4 regions of the Candidatus Photobacterium acropomis genome follow, and region 1 is predicted to be linked to each of the others. Evidence: predicted binding sites of a transcription regulator. Region 1 holds the regulator's gene; each other region holds the start of a gene.
What was found. The regulator CRP, encoded in region 1, controls carbon source genes, mostly activating them, when cyclic AMP is high. The targets are predictions, from matches to a motif close to TGTGANNNNNNTCACA.
Positions count from the first base shown of each region.

Region 2: pyrG (CTP synthase) is a predicted target of CRP. The motif match lies at 2,538-2,553, and genes of this name have one in related genera.
Region 3: udp (uridine phosphorylase) is a predicted target of CRP. The motif match lies at 1,649-1,664, and genes of this name have one in related genera.
Region 4: typA (translational GTPase TypA) is a predicted target of CRP. The motif match lies at 2,500-2,515, and genes of this name have one in related genera.

Region 1 covers NZ_CP131609.1:695,991-700,248, reverse strand. Annotated here, with positions in the region: gene Q7657_RS09910 (phosphoribulokinase) at 1-759, shown strand, start outside; gene Q7657_RS09905 (OsmC family protein) at 826-1,230, opposite strand; gene crp (cAMP-activated global transcriptional regulator CRP) at 1,621-2,253, shown strand; gene Q7657_RS09895 (DUF3859 domain-containing protein) at 2,313-3,134, opposite strand; gene Q7657_RS09890 (hypothetical protein) at 3,432-3,614, shown strand; gene Q7657_RS09885 (DUF1338 domain-containing protein) at 3,669-4,258, opposite strand, start outside.
Region 2 covers NZ_CP131609.1:983,923-988,180, forward strand. Annotated here, with positions in the region: gene relA (GTP diphosphokinase) at 1-237, shown strand, start outside; gene Q7657_RS11385 (hypothetical protein) at 977-1,174, shown strand; gene Q7657_RS11390 (hypothetical protein) at 1,256-1,507, opposite strand; gene mazG (nucleoside triphosphate pyrophosphohydrolase) at 1,604-2,413, shown strand; gene pyrG (CTP synthase) at 2,635-4,258, shown strand, end outside.
Region 3 covers NZ_CP131609.1:2,528,109-2,532,366, reverse strand. Annotated here, with positions in the region: gene Q7657_RS18500 (zinc/cadmium/mercury/lead-transporting ATPase) at 1-1,424, shown strand, start outside; gene udp (uridine phosphorylase) at 1,820-2,587, shown strand; gene Q7657_RS18490 (hypothetical protein) at 2,657-3,754, opposite strand; gene Q7657_RS18485 (hypothetical protein) at 3,915-4,258, shown strand, end outside.
Region 4 covers NZ_CP131609.1:325,744-330,001, forward strand. Annotated here, with positions in the region: gene Q7657_RS08130 (DUF2959 domain-containing protein) at 1-378, shown strand, start outside; gene typA (translational GTPase TypA) at 570-2,396, opposite strand; gene Q7657_RS08140 (hypothetical protein) at 2,816-3,025, shown strand; gene glnA (glutamate--ammonia ligase) at 2,979-4,258, shown strand, end outside.

The sequences.
Region 1 (4,258 bases):
TGGCTAGAAGGTGATAGCTTTCACCGCTTTACCCGCCCAGAAATGGATGCGGAAATTCGTAAAGCCAAAGAGCAAGGTCGCCATATCAGTTACTTTGGTGCAGAAGCTAATGACTTCGGCCAATTAGAGCAATTTTTCAAGCAATATGGTGAAGATGGTACAGGCCGTTTTCGTCGTTATCTTCACACCTTTGATGAAGCCGTTCCCTATAACCAAATGCCCGGTACGTTTACGCCATGGCAAAAGCTGGCAGAAAATACCGATTTACTTTTCTATGAAGGTTTACATGGTGGCGTCGTTGATGGGGATATTAACGTCGCGCAACATGTTGATTTACTGATCGGCATGGTACCGATCGTTAACCTTGAGTGGATCCAGAAGATCGTCCGTGATACCCGCGATCGTGGCCATTCACGTGAAGCGGTAATGGAGTCTATCGTTCGCTCGATGGACGACTACTTAAATTACTTAACACCTCAGTTCTCACGCACTCATATTAACTTCCAACGTGTTCCTACGGTTGATACCTCAAACCCTGTCAGTGCGAAAGGTATTCCAAGCCTTGATGAAAGCTTTGTGGTGATCCGTTTTCGTGGCTTAAAAAATGTCGACTTCCCTTACCTACTTGCAATGATCCAAGGCTCATTTATGTCGCGTCATAACACCCTTGTTGTCCCTGGTGGGAAGATGAGTTTTGCGATGGAACTGATCATGAGACCGCTGATCGAGCAGCTCATCAATACAGGTAAAATTAGCTAACATTAAAACCAATAAAAAAGGTTGGCGTAATGCCAACCTTTCTCTAATCAAACAAATATTAACGGCTTAAGCGCTGATCACTTCATAAGAATGCGTAAGCTCTACCCCTTTACCCAGCATCAAACATACCGAACAATATTTCTCTAATGAATCGGCAACAACATTCGCCACCGCAGATTCATCTAAATCAAAACCAGACACCACAAAATGCAGATTTGCTTGTGTAAATAAGCGTGGAGCTTGATCTCGGCGCTGGGCTGAAATTTGCACTTCACAACCGACAATATTTTGCGCTTGTGCTTTCAATCCACTGACAACATCGACTGAACTACAGCCACCAGCAGCCATCAATACGAGCTCCATTGGACTTGGGGCTTTATCGCCACCGTTGCCATCCATTACCACACTATGACCTGAGTTTGATTGACCTAAGAAAGTCATATCTTCTACCCATTTGACTCGGGATTGCATCGCTTAATCCTTATTTAGATGCCCAAAGATAACGACTAGTCTTATTGATAAATCTAATAATGTAAATCGATTTTGGTATCCCGTCCTCTTCGTGCTACAGACTCATTTTTACTTGCAAAAGCTGACCTGTTATTCGTGGTCAAATACCACTAATAGCAACTATCTCACCACGTTGTGATCCTGTGCACAGTTATCCATATCAAATGAGCGATTCTACTAGATCAATATCAAGAAAAAGGCGTAGAAAAAGGATACACTCTAACTTATTCAAGTTAGCTTGCAGCCCAGCGGCTGAATGGATACCCTGTCAGCAGACAGTTTTTTTTCCAGCATGGTGCTCGAAGAGAAAATGAATGCTGTTGGGCAACAAATGCAGAGGAAGTTAGTAATATGGTTCCAGGTAAACCGCAAACAGATCCAACTTTAGAGTGGTTTCTTTCCCATTGTCATATTCACAAGTACCCATCAAAAAGTACGCTGATCCACGCAGGTGAGAAAGCGGAAACTTTGTACTACATTGTGAAGGGTTCTGTTGCTGTACTAATCAAGGATGAAGAAGGTAAGGAAATGATCCTTTCTTACCTAAACCAAGGTGACTTTATTGGTGAGCTTGGCTTATTCGAAGAAGATCAAGAGCGTACTGCTTGGGTTCGCGCTAAGACTCCTTGTGAAGTAGCAGAAATTTCGTTTAAAAAATTCCGTCAGTTAATCCAAGTTAACCCTGACATTCTAATGCGTCTATCTGCTCAAATGGCTAGTCGTCTACAAGTGACGAGCCAAAAAGTAGGTGATTTAGCATTCCTAGACGTTACTGGTCGTATCGCACAAACATTGCTAAACCTAGCTAAACAGCCAGATGCAATGACGCACCCAGACGGCATGCAGATCAAGATCACTCGTCAAGAAATCGGTCAAATCGTTGGCTGTTCTCGTGAGACAGTAGGTCGTATTCTGAAGATGCTTGAAGAGCAGAACCTTATCTCTGCTCACGGTAAGACTATCGTTGTTTACGGTACACGTTAATTTAACGCTGTCATCGTATGAAAAAAGCCGCACACTGTTGCGGCTTTTTTAATGTCTTTTTAACTTTTCAAACAAGCATGAACCTGTTTTTTATCAAGCTTTGCTTCGTTAATTCTGGCACTATGCATGCAGTAAAAAAAGTAGCTAACATACTTTTTCATCTCTTCTTTCGCAGAGGTAATTTCATCACCACGCCCCATTTGTTTAAGTGCTATCTGCTGACACATGCTGTTGTAACGACTCAAGGTTTGGTTACATTCCTCGGTAGAGCTAAACTGCAAGCAACGCTTCGACTTCGCTTTATCACAAACCAGTGCATCACCATTTTGAGTTAACCATGAACGAGTACTATTGAGCATAAATGCAGTTTCAAAAGTGTTTTTAAAAGATTGATTTAACTGCTCATTATTAGCTAGTGTAAACTCACGCTTAGCAACAACGCGATCTTTATAAAGCAATTCAAATACCCAAGAACCACTGACTAACTCATAAGGTTCTGAAAACTGCCAAAGCGCCAAGTTTTTATCGTGTTTATACATGGTATCGGACCATGTTGATACCGTCGTTGCTTGCTCCGTTGCAGGGTTGACCAATTTAGGATGCGTCATACGCGCTGTAATAGGAAATGCCGTTTTTCCTTTCAGCTCATCACTGGCACCATCAGGGATCTCTACTGCATAACGAAACCCGATATATTGCCCAAGTTTCGGGATCACTAATTTATTGCTCGCCTTTACTGTATAAACAGCCCCAATTTGGCTGATCACACCAGCTTCTGAAATCGTCACCTTGGGTATATTGTTATCCACTGAAGATAAAGAGCTACATCCAGTCAATAATGATAATAACAGCCCTATTATTGTGTTCTTTCTAAGAGTCATATTACTTCCACCTAACAAAAAAGCACTGAAGAAAGAAATACTTATTGATAACTTTCTAACTAAAATAAAACATTAGATAATAAAGCAATGTGACATTTTTAACGTGCCGATAAGATCACAAATTGGCAATTAGACGCAAAATAAAATACCCAAAAGGAATAGCAAGGGCAGCCATAAATATTTCATCAATCCCATTCAAACTTTGTGTCTTTTATGAGAACAATTAATTTGTATTGTCTAAATTAAGTGCTACATTCTGCGTATTAATGGACTTTCTTTTTCTCGCGGTAATGGAATATGGATATCGAACGTTTTGCCCCGAATAGCTATACCACAGTACCTGGCGCTATCGCTCCTCAACCTACAACGATTGAGATGACAGGCTTTAGTGACCGTCGCTGTTACTTAGAGCAGCAAACAGGTTTACGTCGCTGCCCTGTTGAAGACAGTGGTATTTGGGGATCCCCCCTCGATAATTAACAGATTCAAAAAAAGCAGCCAAATGGCTGCTTTTTTATTAATACGTCGTTGTGGTTAGGAGTTATAGGTACTTTCAAAGATCTTATCTGCTGAAGCCTCAACAAAACCGGTATAGATCTCCCCATCCGGTTGTAAGTAGCGTTTAGCAAACTCATAGAAGCCACCAGGTACCTGCATATCACCATCACTAAAGGTAACAGACACTTTATCTGCCATGGTCGCTGATTGCTCTAACATCACTTTAGGATTGCCTTTTACCGCCCCTCCAGCTTGGTTAATGGCGAAACCACTGCATTCGAGAAAATGATTCACTTCGGCAATTTCGACAAATTGTTCTAGCTGGTTAATATCAATGGTGAAGTGATTCGCTCCATAACCGTGAGCTGCCACCCAACCTGCATATTCACTTTCTGCATTAAGAAAATGATACACCTCACTACTCAGTTGCCATGGTTTACCTTGATACAAAAAAGCTGGATCAGCAAAGTAGCCATCATCAACTTGATCAACCAGTTTGCGAACTTCGGTTTGCAATTCTGTTGAGCACAAGCCCAATTGCAACTCACTAATGAAAACCTTAGGCGCATTCGGATCAGGATGCTCAAAATGCTCAGCGTAGAGCTTTTTCTCTTTAAAATGGTAGC
Region 2 (4,258 bases), 290 kb from region 1:
ACCATCACGGTGCGAGTAACTGCATCTGAGCGTAATGGCTTGCTAAAAGAGTTAACTAATACGCTGATGAATGAAAAAGTGAAAGTGGCTGGGATGAAGAGTCGTGTCGATTATAAAAAACAAATGTCGATCATGGATTTCGAACTTGAGCTTACGGACTTAGAAGTATTAGGCCGTGTCCTGAATCGTATTGAGCAAGTCAAAGACGTTGCTGAAGCGAAACGCTTATATGGCTAATTAAAAATAAAGTATTTAAAGGGTGGCAATAAGCCGCCCTTTTTTATTTATACAACATAATGAGTAGTGGAAAATAATTAATAGTAATATATGGTTTTATTTTTAATCATTAATGTCATTATTAAATGATCTTAAACAAGTCTAGATGTTGACTCATATATATAAGCTCGATAGTATTTACTTCTCTTAAAAATAAAGACTCAGTATGTACTTTTCAAATTTACATAAAATATTATATGCATTATTTATCGCAATATTACTATTAGGTAGTAGTGTGAATGCTGCATATATGAGTCAAAATATATCAACTGCTCAGTCAGTAGTATCGTCTTTTAATATAAAAGACGTCTTGCAAAACCAGCACTCAGCCATTCAACAATCAGAACACTGTTGCTTGCAGTGTGATAATGGTTGTAGCGACTGTTCACATTGTCCGTGTTGTCGAGTATTACCTCGCACTAGCAGCAATGTCTTCAACTTACTTTCATTTCCTCCGTTAGTTATTGCGCGTATCAGTGATCTCTTGCCGATTGAATATTTCCAGGAGTCAGTGGTCGTTGCGGTAATAAAATCTATATATCGACCTCCGATAATAAAATAGTTCACTTATCTCTGAATATTATTCATGTTCGGATTAAGTATTAATTAAGAAATATTATTCACCCGACTAATATCGGTGAGTGATAGTTGTAAAGAATTAATGATGTGGCTTTATTTATAACGCTGCAGGAGAACTATTATGAAAAAATTACCATTTAAATTATTAACTAAAAATAGCGTTGTCAGTATTTTATTACTTGTGGCGATACTTATTATTCCTGATAACAACTTCATGAATATACCGAGTCATGAAATAAAACAGCTACTGCTATTTATTCTTTGTGTGCAGGGAATGAAAACGGGGTCAAATACCTTTATGACGGAGCAGGCAAAATAATGTATATGAAAGGATATGTGATGAAATCAAAATTACTAAATCTAATGGCTGACAAGCGACTTGCAAGCATGTTGTTATTGTTTATCTCACTGCTAATGCCACATGCAGTATTAGCACAACCGTCAAACGATGATAACTATGCATGCTCTCATCATTCTGACTGTCGACATCATGAGTCACACCATCATCAGGGATGCAGACATCATCATTCATATCATAGTCGATGCGAACATCACCATGATTGTAATGATAATCACCATGAAAATTGTGATCATCAAAAAGAACATCACAACGATGAACATCACTATTGCCAACATAATGATGACTGATCATTGCTATGAATTACTAGATTAGTTTTCTAGTATTAACTATCGATGTTAAGGCGCTTGAAGTGAAAGCGACAAGCGCCATTTTTAGAGTGTGAATGGTATGGACAATAAAAAATCATCTCAGATAGAACAATTATTAACGATTATGTCTCAGCTGCGAGACCCAAACCGTGGTTGTCCATGGGATTTGAAACAAAACTTTGATTCAATCGTTCCCTACACTCTTGAAGAAGCCTACGAAGTGGCAGATGCCATCGAGCAGAGAAACTGGAATGATGTAAAAGAAGAGCTAGGGGATTTACTGTTTCAAGTTATCTTCTATAGCCAGCTGGCAAAAGAGCAAGGGCTGTTTGAGTTTGATGATGTCGTAGCTGGAATTAATGAAAAGCTGGTTCGCCGTCATCCTCATGTTTTTAGTGATGTTGATTTTGCAGATGAAGCCGCAGTCAAACAAAATTGGGAAGCGGAGAAAGCCAAAGAGCGTGCGGAGAAAGAGCCAGATTCAAGTTTGCTGGCGAATATTCCTAATGCGTTACCTGCTTTGATGCGAGCAGATAAGATCCAAAAGCGCTGCGCAAATGTTGGCTTTGATTGGGATGAATTAGCACCAGTAGTTGATAAGGTAAAAGAAGAGCTCGATGAAGTCATGGATGAAGTGATTCAAGCGGTGCCTGAACAACAGAGAATTGAAGAAGAGTTGGGGGATTTGCTATTTTCGGTAGTAAATTTAAGCCGTCATCTCAATGTGAAACCAGAGCTTGCACTACAGAAAGCCAATAAAAAGTTTGAGAAGCGTTTTCGCCAAGTTGAAAAAAATGTGCTAGAACAAGGAAAGCTGATCAGTCAGTGTTCATTATCTGAACTTGATGCAGAATGGAATCGGGTAAAAGAGAAACAAGAATATAAATAATCATTCCCAAAAAGAATGTATTTGTATAGTTTTATCGCTGTAAGTGTTAGTTGAGTCTTAAAAAAGTAAGTTTTTCAAAGCCATATCACTAACTTGATTTGAGACAAAAAAAATCAAAGGGTGGTGTGATAGTTTTCACGTTGTGGCGATAAATGGTGTCTGGTATACTAATTTCCCGTCCAGATACTTTTTATCCTCTACACCAATCTTCCAGGTTAAACATGACAACGAATTACATTTTTGTTACGGGCGGAGTTGTTTCCTCTCTTGGTAAAGGCATTGCTGCTGCATCACTTGCAGCTATTCTAGAAGCACGTGGTCTAAACGTGACTATGATGAAGCTAGACCCTTACATTAACGTTGACCCAGGCACAATGAGCCCAATTCAACACGGCGAAGTATTCGTTACGGAAGACGGTGCAGAGACTGACCTAGACCTTGGTCACTACGAGCGTTTCATTCGTACCAAAATGACAAAGCGTAATAACTTTACTGCTGGTCGCGTGTACGCAGACGTGTTACGCAAAGAGCGTCGTGGTGATTACTTAGGCGCAACGATTCAGGTAATTCCTCACATCACCAATGAAATCAAATCTCGCGTATTAGCGGGTGCTGAAGGTCATGATGTAGCAATCGTTGAAGTAGGCGGTACTGTAGGTGATATCGAATCACTGCCATTCATGGAAGCTATTCGTCAATTAGCAGTAGAGCAAGGTCGTGAAAACACCATGTTCATGCACTTGACTCTTGTTCCTTACCTAGCAGCTGCTGGCGAAGTAAAAACTAAGCCAACTCAGCACTCAGTTAAAGAATTACTATCAATTGGTATTCAGCCAGATGTACTGATCTGTCGTTCAGACCGTATGATCCCTGCGAACGAGCGTGCGAAGATTGCACTGTTCTGTAACGTACAGGAAAAAGCTGTAATCTCAATGAAAGACGTAGATTCAATCTACAAGATCCCACAATTAATTAAGTCTCAAGGTCTTGATGAACTAGTGTGTAAGCGCTTTGGTATCACAGCACCTGAAGCTGATCTTTCTGAGTGGGAACAAGTAATCTACGAAGAAGCAAACCCAACTGCTGAAGTTACTATCGGTATGGTTGGTAAATACATTGAACTGCCAGACGCATATAAATCAGTGAACGAAGCGCTTAAGCACGCGGGTCTGAAAAATCGTCTGTCTGTTAAGATCAAATACATCGATTCTCAGGATGTTGAGTCTAAAGGTACAGAAGTACTTGCAGGTCTTGACGCTATCCTAGTTCCAGGTGGCTTTGGTAACCGTGGTGTTGAAGGTAAGATCCTTACTGCTCAATACGCACGTGAAAACAAAATTCCTTACCTAGGTATTTGTTTAGGTATGCAGGTTGCACTTATTGAGTTCGCTCGTAATGTAGCCAAAATGGCGGATGCGCATTCAACTGAATTTAATGCTGAAACTAAACACCCAGTTGTTGGTCTTATCACAGAGTGGGTAGATAGCGAAGGTAATGTTGAAGAGCGTACAGAGAAATCTGATCTAGGCGGCACAATGCGTCTTGGTTCTCAGCTATGTCATCTACAAGACGGTTCTAAAGCGCGTGCACTATATGCACAACCAACGATCCATGAGCGTCACCGTCACCGTTACGAAGTAAACAACATGCTACTACCTAAGCTTGAAAAAGCAGGTCTTAAAGTATCTGGTTTGTCTGCTGATAAGAAACTTGTTGAAATTATCGAAGTTCCGAATCATCCTTGGTTCGTAGCTGCACAGTTCCACCCTGAGTTCACATCAACACCTCGCGATGGTCACCCATTGTTTGAAGGCTTTGTTAAAGCGGCGGGCGAGTTCCACCGTG
Region 3 (4,258 bases), 1.3 Mb from region 1:
GTGAGCGTTTACCAGCCGACGGTCAAGTGTTAGATGTGGTTGCGAGCTTTGATGAAAGCGCATTAACGGGTGAATCTGTGCCAGTAGAGCGTACACCCGGTCAGAAAGTCATGGCAGGTAGCATGGCGTCAGATAAAGTGGTGCGCTTAACCATTATTTCTGCCCAAGGTGAAAATGCTATCGACCGTATTCTTCATATGATTGAAGAAGCTGAATCACGTAAAGCGCCACTAGAACGTTTCATTGATAAATTCAGTCGTTGGTACACACCTGCAATGATCCTATTGGCTGCATTAGTCATCATCATTCCGCCATTAGTCTTTGGTCAATCATGGGATGAGTGGATCTACAAAGGCTTGGCATTACTGTTAATTGCTTGTCCATGTGCGCTAGTCATTTCAACACCTGCAGCGATCACCTCAGGTTTAGCAGCAGCAGCACGTCGTGGCGCATTAATAAAAGGTGGTGCAGCCCTTGAGCAACTGGGTCATATTGAAACCGTGGCGTTTGATAAAACCGGCACGCTAACGGAAGGTAAGCCTGTTGTGACTGATTTAATTAGCTGGGATAACGATGACGACAAACTATTGCGTCAAGCAGCAGCGGTTGAATCTGGCTCGTTACACCCATTAGCAACAGCTGTTGTGAACCTTGCGCGAGAAAAATCACTACCAGTGGTTGAAGCTGAAAACCGTGAAGCGTTAGCTGGTCGTGGTATTCAAGGCACAACCGAAGACGATCACTTCATGTTATGTGCAGCCGATCGTCTTCCAGAAACCATTAGCTTAACAGCAGAGCAAGAGCAGCAAGGCATTGCGCTAGAAGGAGAAGGTAAAACGCTGGTGGTTGCCGTACGTAATCAACAAGCGGTTGGTCTTGTAGCATGGCGTGATAACTTACGCAGTGACGCACTTGAAGCGATTACCAAACTAAAACGCATCGGTGTTAATTCAGTCATGCTAACGGGTGATAACCCACGTGCCGCTGCAGCGATTGCTAAAGAGATCAACATTGATTTCCGCGCAGGTTTACTGCCAGAGGATAAAGTCTCTGAAGTGCGTAAACTCAATACCAATCACACAGTAGCTATGGTTGGTGATGGTATTAACGATGCGCCAGCGATGAAAACTGCCACCATTGGTGTTGCAATGGGCGGTGGTACGGATGTGGCACTAGAAACAGCAGATGCGGCGATCACCCATAACCGGGTGTCAGAGTTGCCAGTGATGATTGAATTGTCTCGCGCTACATTGAGCAATATTCGTCAGAACATCACATTAGCACTCGGTTTAAAAGTGGTCTTTTTAGTCACTACATTACTTGGCTTTACAGGGCTTTGGGTCGCGGTATTAGCAGATAGTGGTGCAACTGCATTGGTAACCTTAAACGCATTGCGCTTACTTCGCTTTAAACCTAAAAAATAACTACAGTTATTAGCAATTGAGCTAATCTTTTAAACGGCATGACAGAGCAAAGCGCTGAGTTATGCCGTTTTTTTATGGGGCTGATTTGTTAGAAAAGTGGAGAATTTAAGAAAAATAACCGAGCAGAATGAGAAAATTTTTTGTGATTGTTGCAATAAGATAACGTTTACTTGTGACTTGAATCATATTTACATGTAACAAAATTTTTCGTTACTTTTTGTAGGTGTGATTGGGCTCACTAAAACTCATTAAATCATTGGGTATTGTAACTAGGTCTTTTGATAGAGCATGTTGCTATGTTTTTGACTCTTTCTATCAAAACATTCTATTAATAATGAGTTTCATGGAACCTCTCTGAACCTACAACAGAGCCGTTTAAACTAAAGGGTAACATTATGTCTGACAATAAAGTATTCCACCTAGGTGTTAATAAAGCTGATCTTAATGGTGCTGAGCTTGCCATCATTCCTGGCGATCCTGCACGTGTTGAGAAGATTGCAAACTTAATGGATAACCCAGAGTTTCTTGCAAGCTCTCGTGAGTACACACTTTTCCGTGCTCAACTAGACGGTAAATCTGTTGTGGTGTGTTCAACGGGTATCGGTGGTCCATCAACGTCTATCGCAGTAGAAGAGCTAGCACAGCTTGGTGTAACGACGTTCCTACGAGTGGGTACAACAGGTGCAATCCAGCCAAACATCAACCCAGGTGACATGATTGTAACAACAGGTTCAGTACGTTTAGACGGTGCAAGCCTGCACTTTGCTCCAATGGAATTTCCTGCAGTGGCAGACTTCGGTGTGGCAACAGCAATGAAACAAGCGTGTGATGAAGCACATGCGGTAGTACACACAGGTGTAACTGCATCAAGTGATACCTTCTACCCAGGTCAAGAGCGTTACGATACATTCTCTGGCCGTGTTGTTCGTCGTTTCCAAGGCTCGATGAAAGAGTGGCAGGAAATGGGCGTGCTTAACTTTGAAATGGAATCAGCAACGCTATTAACTATGTGTGCAAGCTCTGGCTTACGTGCTGGTTGTGTCGCTGGTGTTATTATCAACCGTACTCAAAAAGAGATTCCAGACCACGCAACGCTTAAAGAAACAGAAGCGAAATCTATTAAGATCGTGGTAGAAGCTGCACGTAAAATGCTAGCTGAATAAAATTTAATTCTTTTAAAGAATATATTAGAAAGCCGCTCTTAGGAGCGGCTTTTTGTTTGAGATAAATGATTAATCAAGACGTTGGTTGAATAGCATTAGTTTAGCTTTAATAAATAAGCAGTTTGATGAGTCGTTATTACTAAAGTGATATTTGAAATTTGTTTCGCTATTAAATCTATCTAAATAATAATCAGCTAGTGGATCATATTTACTACTGTTAATCCAAGTGTAAAACTTGCCTAACTCGTAACTGACTTTGCGGCTGAAATCTGAACGTGGTGATAGAAGAGATGCATACTCTAAATCTACTATATTCATGGATTGAAGATTATCTTTTATTTCATAGATGAGAGGTACAAGTGCTTTTTTGTAATCTTCAAACATTATTTCAAGTTCTTGCTGATGTATATCATTTTCAAAAATTGTGATCAGATTGGAAATAACATCATTGTAGTAATCATTGTTAAGTCTTTTGGTTGATTCGATTTTTAAAATATATAATTGTTCAATGAAATTATCTTTAGTCTCAATGCGTTGCAGTGATAACTTTTTCTTGAAATTATCATATAAAGTATTAATTTTTTTAGAAATCACATCTAAGTAGTTGTATCTGGTAATAAGAAATAGCATGAGCTCTTTTGAATTAAGGTTCATAACTAAATCATCTTCATCTAATTTATTACTATATAGATGGACGGTAAGTTCTCCGTCATTGGAGTAGCTATCAAATGGCCAGCTTGCAAATCTTTTAGAAGTCGATTGGTTAAGGTTTACAGGGTGAGCTCCGAATGACGCTCTTATCGATTTAAAATAACTGTTATCATCTTCATCAAATATTCGTTGTGAAAAGCAGATTCTCTCTCCCGAGAAAGGTACTGTTTTGGGATTTATAAATACACGATGCAGTTGTGCTATAGACTCAGAAACAAGATCGATTGATGATATTAGAGAGAACATCTGCATGACACGAACATCAATATTTTCATCTAGTTCTGGAGCGTGCTGCAAGTGTCTTATTGATACGGTCAACCAATCCATACAAGAGCAAATTAAATTCCAGTGGTTCTTTCCATTGTTATTACTATAAGCATTAAAGACAAAGTTTGAATTGGAATTTACTAAATCCCTAAAATTTGAAATTTTTTCATCAGTAATACTGTTTTTCATTCTCTAAAACTCTATAACTTTATGATAAATAATAAAATACCACAAAGCTTAAAGTTATTAACTACGATCCTTGACCTCAACTTAACTTGAGGTTTTATCCTTGCTTTAAATCAATCTCGCTGGTGGCGAAATTACAGAAATTAAAGCAAGGAGAAAAACAATGACACAGTTTGTTGATAAAGGGATTTTAGCGTTAGCGAATGTAGTGGAAATTGACAGTAACGCATGGTTTCAAGGGCATACGGGGGCGGCATTACTGGCAGGTAACTCATTACTTCATAGTGGGGTGCTTAATGATTTAGCTAAGCAGAGTTTGCAAGAAAGATTAGCTCAGTTTGTTGATGATAATCTGCATTTAATGAATCCATTAGCAGCCAGCCCTGAAACCACCGATTACAGTAAAGTAGTAAATGCCATTGCGCTCAACGCACAGCAATTATGCCATTCAGGTCATGGGATCATTTATGGCGCATTGTTTTTAAATGCAGTTACAAATAATAGCGT
Region 4 (4,258 bases), 370 kb from region 1:
GCTGCCGTCAATAAAGTAAAAGATCGTATTGCTGCGATTGAAGATGTGGCAGATGCACTGTTTGATGAATGGAACGATGAACTTGCGCTTTATAAGAGTGCAACGCTGAAACGTGATAGTGCAAACAAGCTACGCGCAACTAAAGCACAATATCAAAAGATGCTAGCAGCAATGAAACGTGCAGAGCAAAAGATGGAGCCTGTATTAGATACGCTTCGTGACAACACGTTATACCTAAAGCATAACTTAAATGCAGCAGCGATTGGCTCGCTACAGGGTGAATTCAACTCACTACAACGTGAAATTCAACAAGCAATCCGTGATATGAATAGCGCGATTGCAGAATCTAACCGCTTCATTGGTCACCTTAAAAAGTAACACAAACAATAGTGAGTCAACTTAGGTTGGCTCACTGCCTACTCCTTTCTTTTCTCAAGCGACACACTCTTTCTTACTCCTACTTTCTGCTTTCACTTTACTACCTGTCTTTTTCAAATCCCAGATACAACAATCCCCCGATTGTTACCAACCGAGGGATTGTTTATGAATTAATGATCAGCGATCAGTAATTACTTAGTACGGCTTGCACGCTTACGATCGTTTTCAGTAAGAAGCTTCTTACGAATACGGATGCTTTCAGGCGTCACTTCTACTAGCTCATCGTTGTCGATGAATTCTAGTGCTTGCTCAAGTGTGTACTTGATAGCAGGAGAAAGAGTTTGCGCTTCGTCAGTACCAGAAGCACGAACGTTTGTTAGCTGCTTACCTTTCAGACAGTTAACTGTTAGGTCGTTAGAACGGTTATGAATACCGATGATCTGACCTTCGTAAACTTCATCTGCGTGCTCAGCGAATAGACGACCACGCTCTTGTAGGTTAAACAGTGCGTAAGTCAGTGCTTTACCTGTTGCGTTAGAAATCAATACGCCATTGTTACGTTGACCAATAGAACCACCTTTGTGTGGACCGTAGTGATCAAACGTATGGTAAAGAAGACCTGAACCTGAAGTTAATGTCATGAACTCAGTTTGGAAACCGATCAGACCACGAGAAGGCATCATGAAGTCCATGCGAACACGACCTTTACCATCTGGTGCCATATCAGTTAGCTCACCTTTACGAAGACCGATGTTCTCCATGATACCGCCTTGGTGTTCTTCAACCACGTCGATAGTCACAGTTTCAAACGGTTCCATTAGCTGGCCGTCTTCTTCTTTGATGATAACTTCTGGACGTGATACTGCTAGCTCGTAGCCTTCACGACGCATGTTTTCGATCAGGATAGATAGGTGAAGTTCACCACGACCTGATACGCGGAATTTATCTGGGTCTTCAGTTTCTTCAACACGTAGTGCAACGTTGTGTACTAATTCTTTTTGAAGACGCTCAAGGATGTTACGTGAAGTAACGAACTTACCTTCTTTACCAGCAAACGGAGAGTTGTTTACTTGGAAAGTCATGGTTACTGTTGGCTCATCAACAGAAAGTGGAGTTAGTGCTTCAACACAGTTCTGATCACAGATTGTGTCAGAAATCTTAAGCTCGCCAAGACCTGTGATTGCAATGATGTCGCCCGCTTTCGCTTCTTCAACTTCATGACGCTCAAGACCTAGGTAACCTAATACAGTACCTACTTTACCGTTACGCTTAGAACCGTCAGCACCTACGATAGTTACTTGTTGGTTTGCTTTCACAGAACCACGAGTAATACGTGCAACACCGATAACACCAACGTAAGAGCTGTAATCTAACTGAGAGATTTGCATCTGTAGTGGGCCATCAACGTCAACGTCAGGCGCTGCTACGTTGTCAACGATAGACTGGAACAATGGTTCCATGTTCTCGCCAGTTTCGCCTTCTTCTAGTGTTGCCCAGCCGTTAAGTGCTGATGCGTAAACCACTTGGAAGTCTAACTGTTCGTCAGTTGCACCTAGGTTGTCGAATAGGTCGAATACTTGATCCATAACCCACTCAGGACGTGCACCTGGACGGTCAATCTTGTTGATTACAACGATTGGCTTAAGACCGTATGCGAACGCTTTTTGCGTTACGAAACGTGTTTGAGGCATTGGGCCGTCAACAGCGTCAACGATAAGCAATACAGAGTCAACCATAGACATGATACGCTCAACTTCACCACCGAAGTCTGCGTGTCCTGGGGTATCTACGATGTTGATGCGGTAGTCATTCCAGTTAATTGCTGTGTTCTTAGCAAGGATGGTAATGCCACGCTCTTTCTCGATATCGTTAGAATCCATCACACGTTCTTCGGCTTCGCCGCGACCCTCTAACGTGCCAGACTGCTGTAGAAGTTTATCAACCAGGGTAGTTTTACCGTGGTCAACGTGAGCAATAATTGCGATATTTCTTAATTTATCGATCGGTTGATTAGACATTAGTTTCACATTCACTCAGAACATGCAGCATCTCGACTAGAAGCTACTTGATTAAAAAAACGGCTCATAATCTAACAGATTTTACGCCAAAACCCACGAAATATGTGATTTATATCACCAGCTTTTTTTCGACCATGCGCTAGAGCCGCATTTTTACTCGCTTTTTTGCTAAATTTTATTTTTTCCAAACCTTGTATTCAGCCCCTAAATACCCCTAAAAACTGACTTTTCTTCATAATTCACGCAAAATCTTCCCCAGACAGAACATAAGTCTCATTTAACAATAAAAAAACACTTTTTTAGGAACATTATGAATTGACAATAATTTTTAACATCGCGATAGTAAGCATGTTCTATTATTGTTAATAACAGCCAAAACGCACCAAAACAGTGCATTGATGTTTCATAATAGTGCAAGAATGGATTTATTAAGTCTTAGAAATGCGCAAGAAACCGCATTTTTAAGGCTTTTAAAAGTTGGCATGGTTTTAGCTAAAGAGTATTCAGCTCTGCTCATTCTCATTGATGAGCAATACATAGATTTGCGGCCATGCCCTTATATAACACCGGAGGTTACTCAAGATGTCAGTAGAAAACGTACTAGCGCTGATCCAGGAAAACGAAGTTAAATTTGTAGACCTACGTTTTACCGATACGAAAGGTAAAGAACAGCATATCTCGATCCCAGCTCATCAAATTGATGCTGATTTCTTCGAAGAAGGTAAAATGTTCGATGGCTCTTCAGTTGCAGGTTGGAAGGGTATCAACGAATCAGACATGGTAATGATGCCTGACGCATCAAGTGCTGTGCTAGACCCATTTACTGAAGACGCTACACTAAATATCCGTTGTGATATTCTAGAGCCAGCTACAATGCAAGGTTACGACCGTGACCCTCGCTCAATTGCTAAGCGTGCTGAAGAGTTCATGCGCTCTACAGGTATCGCAGATACTGTACTTATCGGTCCAGAGCCAGAATTCTTCCTATTTGACGATGTGAAGTTCAATACTGACATGTCAGGCTCTTTCTTCAAGATTGATGACGTAGAAGCGGCATGGAACACAGGTTCTGATTTCGAAGGTGGTAACAAAGGTCACCGTCCTGGCGTTAAAGGTGGTTACTTCCCAGTAGCACCAGTTGATTCATCACAAGATATCCGTTCTGCTATGTGTCTAATCATGGAAGAAATGGGTCTAGTTGTTGAAGCACACCACCACGAAGTAGCAACAGCAGGTCAGAACGAAATCGCTACACGTTTCAACACGCTAACAACAAAAGCGGATGAAATTCAGATCTATAAGTATGTTGTTCACAACGTTGCACACGCATTCGGTAAAACAGCGACTTTCATGCCTAAGCCACTAGTAGGTGATAACGGTTCTGGTATGCACGTTCACCAATCGCTAGCAAAAGACGGTGTTAACCTATTTGCTGGTGATAAGTACGGCGGCCTTTCTGAAACTGCACTTTACTACATCGGCGGTATCATCAAGCACGCACGCGCAATCAACGCATTCGCAAACCCATCAACTAACTCTTACAAGCGTCTAGTTCCTGGTTTCGAAGCTCCTGTTATGCTGGCTTACTCAGCACGTAACCGTTCTGCGTCTATCCGTATTCCAGTAGTACCAAGCCCGAAAGCACGTCGTATCGAAGTACGTTTCGGTGATCCAGCAGCGAACCCATACCTAGCTTTCGCAGCAATGCTAATGGCTGGTCTTGACGGTATCCAAAACAAGATCCACCCAGGCGAAGCTATGGATAAAGACTTGTACGACCTACCAGCAGAAGAAGCAGCTGAAATCCCAACAGTGGCAGAATCGCTACAAGGCGCACTACAAGCACTAGACGAAGATCGTGA